DNA from 2 places in the Yersinia intermedia genome. Region 1 is predicted to be linked to the other one. Evidence: predicted binding sites of a transcription regulator. Region 1 holds the regulator's gene; the other holds the start of a gene.

Region 1 (8,120 bases):
GCATGCCTAACATAATGCCTAACATCAGCCAGATAGAACGCATAAAACCGAAGTTAGCCCCCGCAGAGGTCAACAACATATTGTTCGGACCGGGGGTAATAGCTGCAACCCAGAGAAAACCTACCATTGAAAGAAATAAACTCAGCTCCATGAGACGGGTGCCTCCCACCCAAAATGATGCGCGATATACCCATGAAGCTAACAGTGTGTTATTGATCACACAAGAGCAACAACATGATTTCCATTCACTATATGCATGAATTATTTCGCCCACTGGCCGGAGCCAGTAATCCACATCTGCAAACACTGCTGCCACGGCTGGTCAGACGCCATGTGACATTGCAACCATTCTGGCAACGGCTGGAACTGCCTGATGGCGATTTTGTCGATCTGGCCTGGAGTGAAAATCCCGAGCTGGCGAGAGATAAGCCCAGAGTCGTACTCTTCCACGGTTTGGAAGGTAATTTTTACAGCCCTTATGCTCATGGTCTGTTAAGTGCATGGCAAGCCAAAGGCTGGCTGGGGGTGGTGATGCATTTTCGTGGATGCAGTGGGGAGCCAAATCGTAAGTCACGCATTTATCACTCTGGTGAAACAGACGATGCCCGCTTTTTTCTCCGCTGGCTGCGGGAGAGCTATGGTCAGGTGCCAACCGCCGCCGTCGGAGTCTCTTTGGGTGGCAATATGCTGGCGATGTATTTGGCGGAGCAAGGCAAGGATAGCCTGTTGCAGGCCGCAGTGGTGGTATCAGCACCACTGATGCTTGAACCCTGCGCTAATCGTATGGAACAAGGCTTCTCACGGGTCTATCAGCATTATTTACTGAACCAACTAAAGTTAAATGCCACACGTAAGCTTTTGCATTATCCCGGAAGCCTGCCTTTGGATCTGGCTCAATTGAAAGGATTGCGGCGAATCAGAGACTTTGATGATGTCATAACTGCTAAAATTCATGGTTTTAATGATGCAGTCGATTACTATCGCCGTTGCAGCGCCCTGCCGCTATTGCCGCAGATTACAACTCCGCTGCTCATTATTCATGCTAAAGATGATCCCTTCATGACCGCGGAGGTGATCCCAAACCTTAGCGACTTACCAAGCAATATTGACTATCAGTTAACCGAGCATGGCGGCCATGTTGGTTTCGTCGGTGGCTCATTGAAACACCCGCAAATGTGGCTGGAACAGCGAATTCCAACCTGGCTTTCCCCTTATCTGGAGCAACAGTAATGATAGTTCCCTGGCAGCAAGTTGACGGTGAAACGCTGGATAACTTACTTGAAGCCTTTGTGTTACGTGAGGGCACCGATTACGGCGAGCATGAGCGCTCATTAGCGCAAAAAGTCGAGGATGTACGCCGCCAGTTGATCAGCGGTGAAGCCATATTGGTGTGGTCCGAGTTACATGAAACCATCAATATTATGCCGCGCAGCGCATTTCGTGCCGGAGCAGAAGAGCAGCAATAGTCCTTTCGCCGTTAAGAAGACATTCGGTGAAACAGGGTGACAAGCCCGCCACTTTGCCCTAAAAATAATCATCAACGATAAAAAACAGGCAAGTACAGCCCGGCCACTGAAGGTCTAATTCCATGGAGTTACAGCTAATATGTCGACTAAACATCCGGTTATAGCCGTTACCGGCTCAAGTGGCGCAGGGACAACCACCACCAGCCTGGCGTTCCGTAAGATCTTTCAGCAACTGAATATTCGCGCAGCGCAAATTGAAGGTGACAGCTTCCATCGCTATACCCGCCCTGAGATGGATGCAGCCATCCGTAAAGCGCGGGATCAAGGCCGGCATATCAGCTATTTTGGCCCCGAAGCCAATGACTTTGGCCAGTTGGAGCAAAGTGTGTCGGAATACGGCGAACACGGTACTGGCCGCTCACGTAAGTATTTACATACCTATGATGAAGCAGTGCCATACAACCAAATTCCCGGTACGTTTACCCCGTGGGAAGCATTGCCACAACCTACTGATGTACTGTTTTACGAAGGGCTACACGGTGGTGTGGTGACGGAACATCATGATGTGGCAAAGCACGTCGATCTGTTGGTGGGCGTAGTGCCTATCGTCAATTTGGAGTGGATACAGAAGCTGGTGCGAGATACCGGTGAACGTGGCCATTCACGCGAAGCAGTGATGGATTCCGTAGTCCGCTCCATGGATGATTATATCAACTACATTACGCCGCAGTTCTCACGCACTCATATCAACTTCCAGCGCGTGCCAACCGTCGACACATCAAATCCGTTTGCTGCCAAAGCCATTCCGTCACTGGATGAAAGTTTTGTGGTTATTCATTTCCGTGGTTTGGAACAAATTGATTTCCCTTACTTACTGGCGATGTTGCAAGGATCATTTATCTCGAATATCAATACATTGGTGGTGCCCGGCGGAAAAATGGGGCTGGCAATGGAGCTGATTATGGCACCGCTGGTGCAGCAACTGCTGGAAGGGAAGAAAATCGGTTAATATCCTTCGTTCTTGAGGCCGCAGTATAGCAACTGCTGGAGAGAAAAAATAATTTGGCGCTATCCCAAGCCAAAGTAATTGGAGCTGCAGGTAGGCGGCAAGCGAACTCATCCCGATGAGCTTACATAAGTAAGTGATTCAGGTGAGCGAACGCAGCTAACAACCCTGCAGCTTCAAGTACGAAGGGTTTGCTTAGGCGATATCACGAATTTCAAAACTGTGGGTAATAGACGCCGCTTTACCCAACATCAGTGAAACGGAGCAATACTTTTCGGCTGACAACTCAACGGCTCGCTCAACAATTTTGTCGGTCAGGCCTTTGCCGCTGACAATAAAATGCAGGTTGATGTGTGTAAACAGACGCGGTGCTTCTTCACGGCGCTGCGAAGTTAATGACACTTCGCAATCGCGCACATCATTGCGGCCTTTTTGTAAAATAGAGACCACATCAATCGCACTACAGCCACCTGCCGACATTAACAGCATTTCCATCGGACTCGGTGCTTTGTCTCCGGCATTACCGTCCATCAACACCTGATGACCTGATGCCGATTCACCCAAAAATGTCAGCCCCTCAACCCACTTTATACGTGCCTGCATAACGCTTGCTCCCAGTTAAATTTTCTGATTAAGACTACCCTTTCATTTACAAACTGGCAATGTAACCCGACGTTCATCATGCTGAAGCGATACAACACAAGACACTGGCTTCATCCTGTGCTACAAACAGAACCGAAAGTGTTGTTTCTAGAATTAAATAGGGTAGCTTCTCAATACTCAGTGAAGGGTTTCTATCCGGTACGTATCTTGGCTATACCTTTCGGCAGTTGAGCAAATTAATATGCTACGAGAAAGTGTATTTTATAAGCACGCCGTACAGGGAACTCTGAGCCCTGTTAAGTTAGGCAGCGATAACAACAGAGGATAACAGCGAATGGTTCTCGGCAAGCCACAAACAGACCCGACTCTCGAATGGTTCCTGTCTCATTGCCATATCCACAAATATCCATCGAAGAGTACGCTGATTCACCAAGGTGAAAAGGCCGAAACGCTTTACTACATCGTGAAAGGCTCCGTTGCGGTGCTTATCAAAGATGAGGAAGGTAAAGAGATGATTCTCTCCTATCTTAATCAGGGAGATTTCATCGGCGAACTTGGATTATTTGAAGAAGGCCAAGAACGTAGCGCCTGGGTTAGAGCAAAAACCGCCTGTGAAGTGGCTGAAATTTCTTACAAAAAATTCCGTCAGCTTATTCAGGTCAATCCAGATATTTTAATGCGCCTATCTTCACAGATGGCGAGTCGCTTACAAATTACATCTGAGAAAGTGGGTAACCTTGCTTTCCTTGATGTGACTGGGCGTATTGCACAAACGCTGCTTAATCTGGCAAAACAACCTGATGCCATGACCCACCCAGATGGGATGCAGATTAAAATTACCCGCCAGGAAATTGGTCAGATAGTTGGCTGCTCCCGCGAAACCGTGGGGCGGATACTAAAAATGCTGGAAGATCAAAATCTGATCTCCGCACACGGTAAAACGATTGTCGTCTACGGCACCCGTTAATTCCCCCTAAACGGGTGTCGATACTGTCGGCACCCGTTTTTTAATCTTTTGTGATCAATAAATTTCTGGGGCCTTTATGAAATGGCAACGGCTGATTTATCGTCCTGAAGTTATTTATCGGCCCAATGTTAATTACGCGCTGCGCCAAACATTGGTTCTCTGCCTGCCCGCAGCATTAGGGTTTGCTCTCGGCGAACTTCGACTGGGTTTGATGTTTTCCCTGATACCCGCCTGTTGCAATATCGCCTCGCTGGATACACCACACCAACATTTTTTCCGGCGTCTGCTGGTCGGCGGCACGCTGTTTACTGCGAGTAGCTTCCTAACCCAGCAACTGCTGCTATGGGATATTCCATTGCCCGCCGTCATGCTCGGCCTGGCATTAGTTTTGGGGGTGAGTGGGGCGATTAGCCAGTTGAATAGCCATTTGTTACCGGCTGCCCTGATTGCTGCTATTTTTAGCCTCAGCATGGTGGGCCGCGCCCCGATCTGGCAAGCGCCTTTACTGTGTGCGGTGGGGACACTTTGGTATGGTGTGTTTAACTGGTTATGGTTCCGACTCTGCAAGGATCAACCGATCCGCGAACCCTTGAGTCAACTTTATTACTTGCTAGCCGATTATTGTGACACCAAATACAGCCTGTTTGCTCAGCACCTTGAGCCGGAAAAATCGATACCGCCGCTGCTGGACAAACAACAGGCGATTATGGACAAGATTAATCAGCTTTATCAGCAATTTAATCTGATTCATAACACAACGAAGAAAGAGCAGAAACGGTTGTTGGGATTGTTCCAAATGGCTCTCGATCTGCAAGAGCACATTACTGCGGCCCTGATTCAGCCAGAAAAAGTACAGGAGTTAATGGAGCAAACGCAGATTGAGGGGGTGATGCGCCGTAATTGCCAGAAAATCTCAGCCCAAATGCGCACTATTGCCAACGATATTCTCTATCACCACCGTGCTGCTGAACATTTTACTGCCGATGATGCTCTGCCAGAACTGGCAAACATCGCACAGGCACACCCGAACAACCCGGTCGCACAATTCTACTACTACCATATCAGCCATATTACCCAATTATTGAGTGACCGGCGGCCACTGTATGACCGTGACCTGATGTCCAGCCAACAATCACAGCCGTTCTGGCCAGCATTGATCAGCTATCTGTCGTTCAAATCAGGCGCACTGCGGGAAGCGGCTCGCCTGGGAGTGACACTGGCAGCAGGTAGCTATATCGGCAGTTTAATTCATTTACCCAAGCCTTATTGGATTCTGCTCACGGTGATGCTGGTAACGCAGAACGGTTATAACGCCACCAAGGTACGAATCCATCACCGTGCACTCGGTACCTTTATCGGGCTGTTACTCGCAGCTACCTTGTTGCATTTTCAGATGTCGGAAGGCACCACGCTGAGCATCATGTTACTCATCACATTGATAGCCTATCTGGTTCAACGCAAAAACTATGGCTGGTCAGTCATTTTTAGAACTATCACGACTGTGTATATCTTGCAGTTATTGACCGGAGAAGGCGCTGACTTTTTGGTTCCACGCCTGCTGGATACCTTAATTGGTTGCGCATTGGCCTTTGCCAGCGCCTTATGGCTGTGGCCCCAGTGGCAGAGTGGCTTACTGCGTAAGAATGCCCATCAGGCGCTAGAGGCGTATCAGAAGATTTTGCGCTTGCTGCTGACACCTGAACCAGATATCACCCAACTGGCCTATGAACGCATTGAAGTGAATAAGGCCAGTAATACCGTGTTAAGTTCCTTAAATCAGGCGATGCAAGAACCGGGATTCAACTCAAAATATCTGGCAGATATGCGGCTATGGGCCACTCACAGTGAGTTGATTGTCGGGCATATCAATGAGATGACTATCCTGACACGGGCCTATCCCTTGGGGAGTTCAGCACCAGGTAAACATCACATTCAGCTCAGCGTCGAACTGGCGGCGGATTATTTACAACTCTGTGAGATAGCCATTCAACAGTGTCAGCAAAGGCTGGAGTCGGACAACAGCGAAGGTAATAACGATTTCGTGCAGATGCCGGATGTCACACCGGATACACAGATCTCTGAGCTGGAACGTAATTTACGGCGGGTCTTGTCACATTTAAGCGTGATGCATACGGTGTCCGCCATGGCTTGGCAACAACAACCCCATCACGGTATTTGGCGCAGTCGGAGGTTGCGGGAGCAAGCATAACAAGGGAGAGGCAACAGCCTCTCCCTAATTGAGTTAACCCTGGACCAGGCTGGCGACTGCTTTATCCAACCTTGCCATTCCTTGTTTGATATCATCCAGCTCCACCACTAATGAAGGGGCTAACCGCAACACATTCGGCCCGGCATTGAGGACCATCAAGCCATTAGCGGCCGCAGCCATCAACAACTCCCGCGCACGGCCATGGTATTGCGGCGTTAACTCGGCACCAATCAATAACCCCATACCACGGATATCCTCAAACAAATGATACTTGTTGTTGATATCTTGCAGAGCCTGCACAAACAGCCCATGGCGCTGTTCAATACCATTAAGTACCTCAGGGGTATTAATCACATCCAACGCAGCCTCAGCAACGGCACAGGCCAGAGGATTACCCCCATAAGTAGTACCATGTGTGCCCACTGCCATTACCGACGCAATTTCTTCCGTGGTTAGCATCGCACTAATAGGGAAACCGCCACCCAAGGCTTTCGCTGTGGTCAAAATATCTGGCGTCACACCATAATGCATATAGGTAAACAGCTTGCCACTACGCCCCATACCACTTTGTACTTCATCGAATACCAGCAGCGCATTATGCTGATCGCACAAAGCCCGCACCCCTTGTAGGAATTCAGGCGTCGCAGAGGTGATACCCCCTTCCCCTTGGATAGGTTCAAGCACCACCGCACAAGTGTGGTCATCCATAACGGCTTTCACCGCAGCCAGATCATTAAACGGTACATGGATGATATCGGCAGGTTTCGGGCCAAAACCATCGGAATATTTTGGCTGACCACCTACCGAGACAGTAAACAAGGTGCGACCATGGAAAGCATTGTGGAAAGCAATGATTTTAGTCTTATAGGGGCTATGGCGCTCAATGGCATAATGACGGGCCAGCTTAAAGGCGGCTTCATTTGCCTCACCACCGGAGTTGGCAAAAAACACGCGATCCGCGAAGGTCGCAGCAATCAGTTTTTGCGCTAAACGCAGTGCAGGCTCATTAGTGAAAACGTTACTGGTATGCCATAACGTCTCGCCTTGCTGATGCAATGCTGCCACCAGCGCCGGATGGCAATGTCCCAACGCAGTAACTGCAATTCCGCCAGCAAAATCAATATATTCGGTACCTTGTTGATCCCATACGCGGCTACCTTTCCCTTTTACCGGGATAAACTGCGCAGGTGCATAAACAGGCAAAATAACCTGATCGAATGTACTGCGAGTTACTGCTAATTTGTCTGCCATTGCGCTGTCCACCCTGTTATCCCCTTCGCACTTGAAGCTACAGGGTTGTTAGCTGCGTTCACGCGCCCGAATCACTTGACTGAGTAAGCTCGTCGGGATTCGCTTGCGGGCTACCTACCTGCAACTCCAATGACTTTGGGTATAATCCATTGAGTTACCAATTATTGGTATGTGAAAATATAATCACAAAATATGCATAAAAAATCACAATCAGGCAAACAAAAATATCCATTTTGTAGTGATTTTATCTCAACATATTAATTTTTAAGAAAATTATCTAATAACTGATGACCTTGTTCACTAAGGATACTCTCTGGGTGGAATTGCACGCCCTCCAGCGGTAGCGCACGATGACGAATACCCATAATTTCATCCATCACCCCCTCATGTTCCGTCCAGGCGGTCAGTTCAAAACAGTCTGGCAATGAGTCGGTCGCAATCACCAAAGAGTGATAACGGGTCACGGTTAGCGGTTGGTTAAGCCCCTGAAAAACGCCCTGACCATTATGCCAAATCGCTGTGGTCTTACCGTGCATCACTTGCCGTGCCCGCACTACACGCGCGCCAAAAGCCTGCCCTAGCGCCTGATGCCCCAGGCAAACACCCAGTATCGGCACT
Region 2 (8,120 bases), 1.8 Mb from region 1:
CTGAAACAAGATACGATTGTTTTGCATACACCGCCCAAGTTGGGTAAAAAAATCGCGCCGGAAAAATTACTGCAAGAACAGGTTGATGCCAGTTATTATTTTTCTGATGAATTCCAACCACAGTTGGATAGCGAAGGCCCGACACGCTATGTGCGGCCTGGCGTTGATCATTTTGAAGTTAAAAAGCTGCGGCGCGGTGATTACTCGCCCGATATGTTTTTGGATTTACACGGATTAACCCAAAAACAGGCTAAACAAGAATTGGGCGCACTGATTGCTGCCTGTAAGCGGGAGCATGTGCATTGTGCCTGCGTGATGCATGGCCACGGCAAGCATGTTCTGAAACAACAAACCCCTTTGTGGCTGGCACAGCATCCCCATGTGCTGGCATTCCATCAAGCCCCTAAAGACTGGGGTGGAACTGCGGCATTACTGGTATTAATTGAGTTAGAAGAATAGACGTGAAATGCGGTTTGAGAGAAAAACAACGGCGCGACAGAGATGCCGCGCCGATTGGGTATTCACTAACACTGTTTTAACCGTGGCAAGCCTTTGCCAGCAGTTGTGACGGGCTGACTTGCCAGTCAAACGTCCCCTTTCCTGTCTCACCATTAAGGTCAACACAGGCGATTGCCGAAGTGGCAAACATCGGTGGACATTGCCCTGGACAAAGCTCAGACACCAGATACCCGACCAGCGGCAAATGCGAAATAACCAGCACTGCGGCACAATCTTCTTTTGCCAATGCCTGCAAATAACAACAGACAAAAGCGGCATCCCCACCCGGTGTTAATTCTGGCATCACTTCCTGCTCCGCCGGTAGCGTTATCACCTCACGCGCGACGTCTAATGTTTGCGCGGCGCGTAGATAAGGGCTAACCAAAATCTGATCGATATCAACAGACTGCTCGCTTAGCCAGCTTGCTATCTGACGTGACTCATCCTGACCACACAGAGTAAGAGGCCGCTGCGCATCACTTGCTGCATCAAGGGCCGCGTCACCGTGACGCATAATGAAAACTTGCATATTGCACCGTTTTTGTTAACAAAATAACGCTATACAGAAACGCTTTGCGTGCTGTACCGCCGAAACCTTTACCCATAGGCAAAGAAACTTCATAACGATAACGCGCCGTCTCTCTATGGCGGCCGGGCATTTTGCCTGAAACTTAAGGTAAAGAAAATGGCTGTTTTTTACACCGAGTATACCGACAGCCAACCTTGAGTGGTTACATAATAACCATATCAACAGCTTAATCTAAACTTTATCACCTGCGCAATGAGTGCCGATGAATTCATTTTGGCACAAATAGTCACTTAACGTGATTCTGGCTAAGGTAGCGCGGGTTGTCCCCGGTGTACAGCCACCTAATCCCTTAGAATCGCAGGTGGTGATCCTGCTCACACTCTTCATCATAGCTGTTAGTCGGCACAATATTGTGCGGGAAAAACACCACTAATCCCCGCAACAAACGCCTGATTGCTAACTCAGCGCTCTTCACCTGGCACTGCATCGGGGTTACTTTCCTGCGGGTAAAACGTCTGCTGTTGTTCAGCCATGCTAACCAGCAATTGGCAAGGTTCAAAACGCTCACCATACTGTTGCGCCAGCAATCTGAGCGCTTTCACAACCTTTTCTGCCCCCAGACTATCCAGATAGCGGAAAGGCCCCCCCAAAAACGGCGGGAAGCCAATACCGAACACCGCACCAATATCACCGTCGCGCGGGTTACGAATAATCGACTCATCCAGACAACGCACCGCTTCATTCAACATCATCATGGTACAACGCTGTACTATCACCGAGGACTCAAGATGGGCTTTCGGCGTCACGCCCAACAAAACATAAACGCTGGTATCGACTTGTTTTTCCTGTTTTCTTTTCCAAAAAGCACCTTTATTTTCCGCTGGATAAAGGTAAAAACCACGGCCATTTTTACGCCCTTTACGCCCATCCTTTAAGATGACATCAAATGACGGCGGAGCGGCAAAACGTGGCCCTAATTGCGCAACCAAAATCGGCATAATTTTGGTGCCGACATCAATACCGACTTCATCCAACAGCGTGATCGGCCCAACCGGGAAGCCGAAATTCACCAACGCTTTATCAACCGAATCGATAGGTTCACCGTCAAGGACACAGCGGGCAGCTTCGTTGATATACGGAGCCAGAATACGGTTTACATAAAATCCAGCGCGATCAGCGACAACAATCGCTGTTTTACCTTGTTTACGCGCCAAAGCTACTGTGGTTGCGATAGTTTCTTCGCTGGTTTTTGCATGGGGAATCACTTCCACCAACGGCATTTTATCGACCGGGCTAAAGTAGTGCAGGCCAATTACCTGCTCTGGTCGCTGTGCCTGCGCGGCAATTTGGCTTATCGGCAATGAGGAGGTATTGGAGGCAAAAATAGTATGTGCTGCGCCGAAACGTTCGATATCAGCAACCATCTGCTGCTTCAATGATAAATCTTCAAACACAGCTTCAACTACGATATCAAGCGTGTCGAAACCGCAATAATCTGTACTGCCGGAAATCAGCATCATCTGGCGCTGCCGCTCAGCCGGGCGCATGCGCTTGCTGCGTACCCGCTTACCTAAGGCATCCCACGTATATTTCAGCGCCTGATTAATCCCTTGCGGATTAATATCTTTGATCCGTACCGGCAAGCCTGCGCGGGTGGCAGTGACATTGGCAATCCCACCGCCCATAAGGCCGCCACCCAAGACCCCAACACGATGAATAACATGAGGCTGTGCAGCACCACCGGTCTCTTTTTTCAGTGATGTTGTAGCAAAGAACAAGCTACGCAAAGCAGCCGATTGAGGGGACATGGCCAGATCACCAAAGGCTCTGGCTTCCGCTTCATAACCACTGGGGCCACCGTGATCCAACCCTTTACGCACCACATCAATAATGCGTTCAGCAGCCGGGTAATGGCCTTGGGTCTTTGCCAACGTTTTTTTACGCACAATTTTAAACAATAATGCTTTACCCAACGGGCCGCTAAGCAAGCGTTCCTGCCAAGGCAAAACCGGCCTGTCAAGCCAACCCGCTTTGGCGCGTTTGACCGCCACATCTAACAAGATATCGTGAGGCACTGCATCGTCAACCAGCCCCATTTTAAGCGCCTGGCGCGCACGGATCTGCCTGCCGGTGAGGATCATATCCAGTGCTTTGCTGACACCGATCAGGCGCGGCAAGCGCTGTGTGCCACCCGAACCGGGCAACAGACCCAGTTGCACCTCAGGTAAACCGAGTACCGTTTTATCATCCAGAGAACAGATGCGACTATGGCACGCCAATGCCAGTTCCAGCCCGCCGCCCAGACAAGCACCATGAATAGCGGCAACTACCGGTATGGGGAATGCCGCGATTTGTGCCAATGTCGATTGACCTTTTTGTGCCAATACACGGGCATCGTGGGCAGTGCGGCAAGCAGCAATCATGGTGATATCAGCCCCGGCAATAAAGGAGTCTGGTTTACCAGAAATAATGACTAGCCCCTGCAATTGTGATAAAGCCTGTGCTTGTTGCAGTACTTCGGCAATTTGCTCTGCAAATTCAGCCTTTAAGGTATTCACTTTGTCACCAACAACATCAATGGTGATAACACCGATATTGTCTGGCCGCACACTGAGGGTAAAGACCGAATCGGCCGGAATATGGCTATCCCCACCTACCGTTTCATCACTGCCGTTAAGTAACTTTTCCTGGTTCATTACTCTACCTCCAGAATCATCGCGGCACCCAAACCACCTGCGGCACATGCGGTCGTTAGCCCTAATCCTCCGCCACGGCGACGCAATTCATTTAATGTTTGGGTGATCATGCGAGCACCGGTGGCTGCGAAGGGGTGGCCGTAGGCAATCGAACCGCCCAATACGTTGAATTTGCTCATATCAACTTCGCCAATAGCCTGGCTACGCCCCAATTTTTCACGCGCAAAAGTATCACTGGCAAACATTTTCAGGTTAGCCAGTGTTTGTGCCGCAAATGCTTCATGCATATCGATAAGGGTCAAATCTGCCAGCGTGATACCGGCACGATCCAGCGCCAGTGGCGTAGCATAAGAGGGGCCTAGCAGCATATCTTGCCAAACATCGATGGCGGAAAAGGCGAAACTGCGCAGATAACCTAACGGTTGTAAACCCAGTTCTTTTGCTTTCGCTTCACTCATCATCATCACGGCTGCGGCACCATCCGTCAGCGGGGTGCTGTTGGCCGCAGTGACACTGCCATGTTTGCGATCGAATGCCGGGCGTAACTTGGCATATTGCGCCATCGTGGAATCTTTGCGGATATTGTTATCTTCAGTAATAGCATCACGGTAAGGCGGGATATAAGCCGTCATCACCTCGTCGTGTAATAGCCCTTGCTGCCAGGCAATCGCGGCCATTTGGTGCGAGCGTAGCGCCAAAGCATCTTGATCTTCACGGCTGATACCATAGGTTTTTGCCATCTGCTCTGCGGTATCCCCCATGCGCAAGCCGGTAGAGTATTCAGCCACCGCCGGAGCAACAGGAAGCAGGTCGCGTAACTTTAATCGGCTGAACAACTTCAGCCGCTGGGAGAGGGTGCGTGCTTTATTAACATCCACCAAGGTGCGCGCCAATGCTTTACTGACACCGATTGGCAGCACGGAAGAGGAATCGGCACCACCAGCTATCGCTACCGTGACTGAGCCAGCAATAATACTTTCTGCCACATTGGCTACCGCCTGAAAACTGGTAGCGCACGCGCGTGACACACTGTAAGCATCGGTATGCGCACTCATACCGGTTCCCAACACGATTTCGCGGGCAATATTTGGCGCTTCAGGCATTTGCACCACCTGACCGAAAACTAATTGATCAATTAACTCAGGAGCAACGCCACTTCTGGCCAGCAGCTCACTGACCACAATTTTACCTAAGTCGACAGCGGGTACACCGTGATAAGCAGTTGCCTGCTTGGCAAAAGGGGTCCGCAGGCCGCTGACTATTGCAATGCGATCGCCCTGGCGCGTCACTAGCGGTAATGGCTTACTCATAAACGCTCCTGATAAATAGAATGGCTTTTAGTTAAGCATAACAAATAACAGGTCTGACCTGATCCAATTATTGTTAACCAAACATTTACATTTGGTAAACCTACAGAGCAGGAAAGTGGGAGCAGGAGCAACTTTTAGCGACAAAAATCGATGGAAGGACGAATTGGAAATGGGGATAACAGCAGTAAATGTGATGAATCTAATGCAATAAATTCACAAGGGGAATAATACAAAAATAAACGCGAAGCAAAAAGCTTCGCGTTGGGGAGAGATTCACTAACCTAAGTTTCAGTGAAAACCGGTATTAATTAACGCAGACCAAGCTGGAAAATCATGGTTTCTGCCTGGCAAGCAAAGGTAAAGTCGATGGTTAAACAAACACCGCCGTCTTTCTCTTCAAATTTATGCTCAATCAGACAAGGCTCTGATTCAACAGCTCGCGCTTTTTCAGTCAGCGATTTCAACATGGCTTCAGCGTCAGCACGGTTACCAAACACACAACTGTAAGACGCCGTGCAATCAGTATTATCCATGATAGTGCCGACATCTATACAGCAGCAGGCAGCAGTTTCTTCCGCACTACAGCGATTAATTGCATCTGACATCTTCAATTCTCCTCAACGGACATTTCAAAATAGGTGCAAATTGCCAATTCGTTAGCGCAAATAGCGCAAAAAGAGATGGCGCAAAAAAAAATATATTCTCTGTCACTATTTTACTACCGTCGGTCACTTGGCACTAGGACTTACTGTTTATAGGCTTATTAAGTGATAAAGATCACACTCAAATCGCATGCTCATTCATTGGTAATGTAATAATTGATACTAAATTGTGATTTTTTTGTTAACTGTGTCTATTTTTTGCAATCAAAACTGAACAAATCCTAAAACATACTTGCAACACTGACACAGGTCGGACCTATACTTCAGCCACTGGTCTGCTTTGTCTGACCGATAACGGACCCTACAATCCCGCATTCTCTTGTTACGATGAGTAACATTAATTAAAACAATGAGGTTTTGGTCATGAACCAGAAAAACCTGTTTACCCGATCAGCTCTGGCGGCTGCAGTTGCACTCATATCGTCGAACGTTTCTGCGGCTGGCTTCCAGTTGAATGAATATTCAGCCGCTGCATTGGGGCGTTCTTTCTCTGGTGAAGGCGCCGTTGCCGACAACGCATCTGTTGGTAGCCGCAACCCCGCTGCAATGACTTTGTTCGACCGCCCTTCTTTCTCTGGCGGCTTTGTTTATGTTGATCCTGATGTCAATATCAGTGGCACATCACGAAGCGGTCAAAGTACCAATGCCAATAACATCGCACCATCGGAGTGGATCCCGAATATCCACTTTATTATGCCACTGAATGAGCAATGGGCAATTGGTGCCTCTGGTACCTCAAACTACGGTTTGGCTACTGAATTCAATGACAATTATACTGCCGGTTCTCTCGGCGGTCAGACTGATCTGAAAACAGCCAACCTGAACTTGAGCACCGCTTATCGCCTGAATGAGAATTTCAGTTTCGGTCTGGGCTTTAATGCCGTGTACGCCGATGCGACCATAGTACGCCACGCTGGCGAAGCTGGCCCTCGCTTACCTATTCCACAAGCACCAAGTACCGAGGTTTCCCGCCTTGAGGGGAAAAAATGGGGTTACGGTTGGAATGCGGGTGTCTTGTATGAAGTAGATAAAGAAAACCGCTACAGCTTTACCTACCGATCAAAAGTTAAGATTGATTTTGATGGCGATTACAGTAACCAATTACCTACTCGACTAGGTGGGCTGGCAGGTCAAACAGTCCCTGGCTCTCTGACGCTTAATCTACCAGAAGTTTGGGAAGTCTCTGGCTACAACCGTGTGGCACCGCAGTGGGCCATTCACTACAGCATGGCGTATACCAGTTGGAGCCAGTTCAAAGAGTTGAGAGCGACGGGCACAAATGGGCAAACCCTGTTTGAGAAGCAAGAAGGCTTCCATGACGCTTACCGTATCGCGCTGGGTACCACTTATTATTACGATGATAATTGGACCTTCCGTACCGGTATTGCCTTCGATGACAGCCCGGTTCCGGCAGATAACCGCACTATCTCGATTCCAGACCAAGACCGTTTCTGGATCAGTGCCGGTACTACTTACGCTTTCAACAAAGATGCCTCAGTAGATGTCGGTGTTTCCTATATGCATGGCCAGAGCGTGCACATCAAGGAAAAAACGCCTGCCGCATTGGGTGGCACTACCTATGAGTTCGACTCCAAAGGTACCGCACTGCTGTACGGCGTGAACTTTAACTACGCGTTCTAATCAGCCGATACTGGCAAACAAAAAAGCGCCTTTCGGCGCTTTTTTATTATTCTTATTAAGCATCAAAATCAGTTGGCTGAATCGATACTTTCCAAATCACCCTGAATCGCTTGTGCGTTCGAATTAACTTCCGGTTTCAACTGCCCGCCATTCGCCAGGAAATCATGACGTTGGAAGTAGGCATCGCGCACCATCAGATAAGGATCTGACGAGTTACGCAGCAAACCATCGGAGTCCAATAACTGAGCGCGGGTTTCAATCCCTTCAACCATCCATTTACCTGCTGACATCCAGAACGTCAGATAACTCAATACCGGGTAAACATAATCAGCCGCATTACCACCATCCTCACGAATAGTGAAACTACCATAGCCCGGTAGTACCACATACGGGCCGTAACCGACGTTATAATGGCCCAGGGTACTGCCAAAACGGTGAGGGGTTTGTTTAGCCAGTTTAGGGTTAGCCATACTCGCCACATCTATCAAGCCACCCATACCCAAAATAGTATTCAGGAAAAAGCGGTTAAAGTGTTTCATGCCATTATACGGGTCACCCACCAGGAAGCTGTTGACCATACTGGCTGGCTCTTCAAGGTTACTCAGGAAATTACTCGTACCATTACGTGCAGGTTGTGGCACATAATCACGCCAAACTACGGCAACCGGACGCACCACGTAAGGATCAAGAACCTCATAGTTAAAATTGAACATTGCCCGGTTAAAACCTTCCAGCGGATCTGAGCGGCCCTGCTCGATGTGATCCGGCGAGCTACTGGCACACC

What was found. Region 1 encodes CRP, which controls carbon source genes, mostly activating them, when cyclic AMP is high. Its sites were predicted from a motif close to ATGTGANNNNNNTCACAT; they were not measured.
Positions count from the first base shown of each region.
Region 2: EL015_RS06870 (YfcZ/YiiS family protein) is a predicted target of CRP. The motif match lies at 5,799-5,816, and genes of this name have one in related genera.

Region 1 covers NZ_LR134116.1:4,381,965-4,390,084, forward strand. Annotated here, with positions in the region: gene EL015_RS20150 (LysE family translocator) at 1-151, opposite strand, end outside; gene EL015_RS20155 (hydrolase) at 253-1,230, shown strand; gene EL015_RS20160 (YheU family protein) at 1,230-1,466, shown strand; gene EL015_RS20165 (phosphoribulokinase) at 1,606-2,475, shown strand; gene EL015_RS20170 (OsmC family protein) at 2,668-3,075, opposite strand; gene crp (cAMP-activated global transcriptional regulator CRP) at 3,410-4,042, shown strand; gene EL015_RS20180 (YccS/YhfK family putative transporter) at 4,119-6,251, shown strand; gene argD (bifunctional acetylornithine/succinyldiaminopimelate transaminase) at 6,285-7,502, opposite strand; gene EL015_RS20190 (aminodeoxychorismate synthase component II) at 7,760-8,120, opposite strand, start outside.
Region 2 covers NZ_LR134116.1:1,468,813-1,476,932, reverse strand. Annotated here, with positions in the region: gene smrB (endonuclease SmrB) at 1-459, shown strand, start outside; gene sixA (phosphohistidine phosphatase SixA) at 536-1,027, opposite strand; gene fadJ (fatty acid oxidation complex subunit alpha FadJ) at 1,489-3,723, opposite strand; gene fadI (acetyl-CoA C-acyltransferase FadI) at 3,723-5,033, opposite strand; gene EL015_RS06870 (YfcZ/YiiS family protein) at 5,342-5,638, opposite strand; gene fadL (long-chain fatty acid transporter FadL) at 6,059-7,336, shown strand; gene mlaA (phospholipid-binding lipoprotein MlaA) at 7,405-8,120, opposite strand, start outside.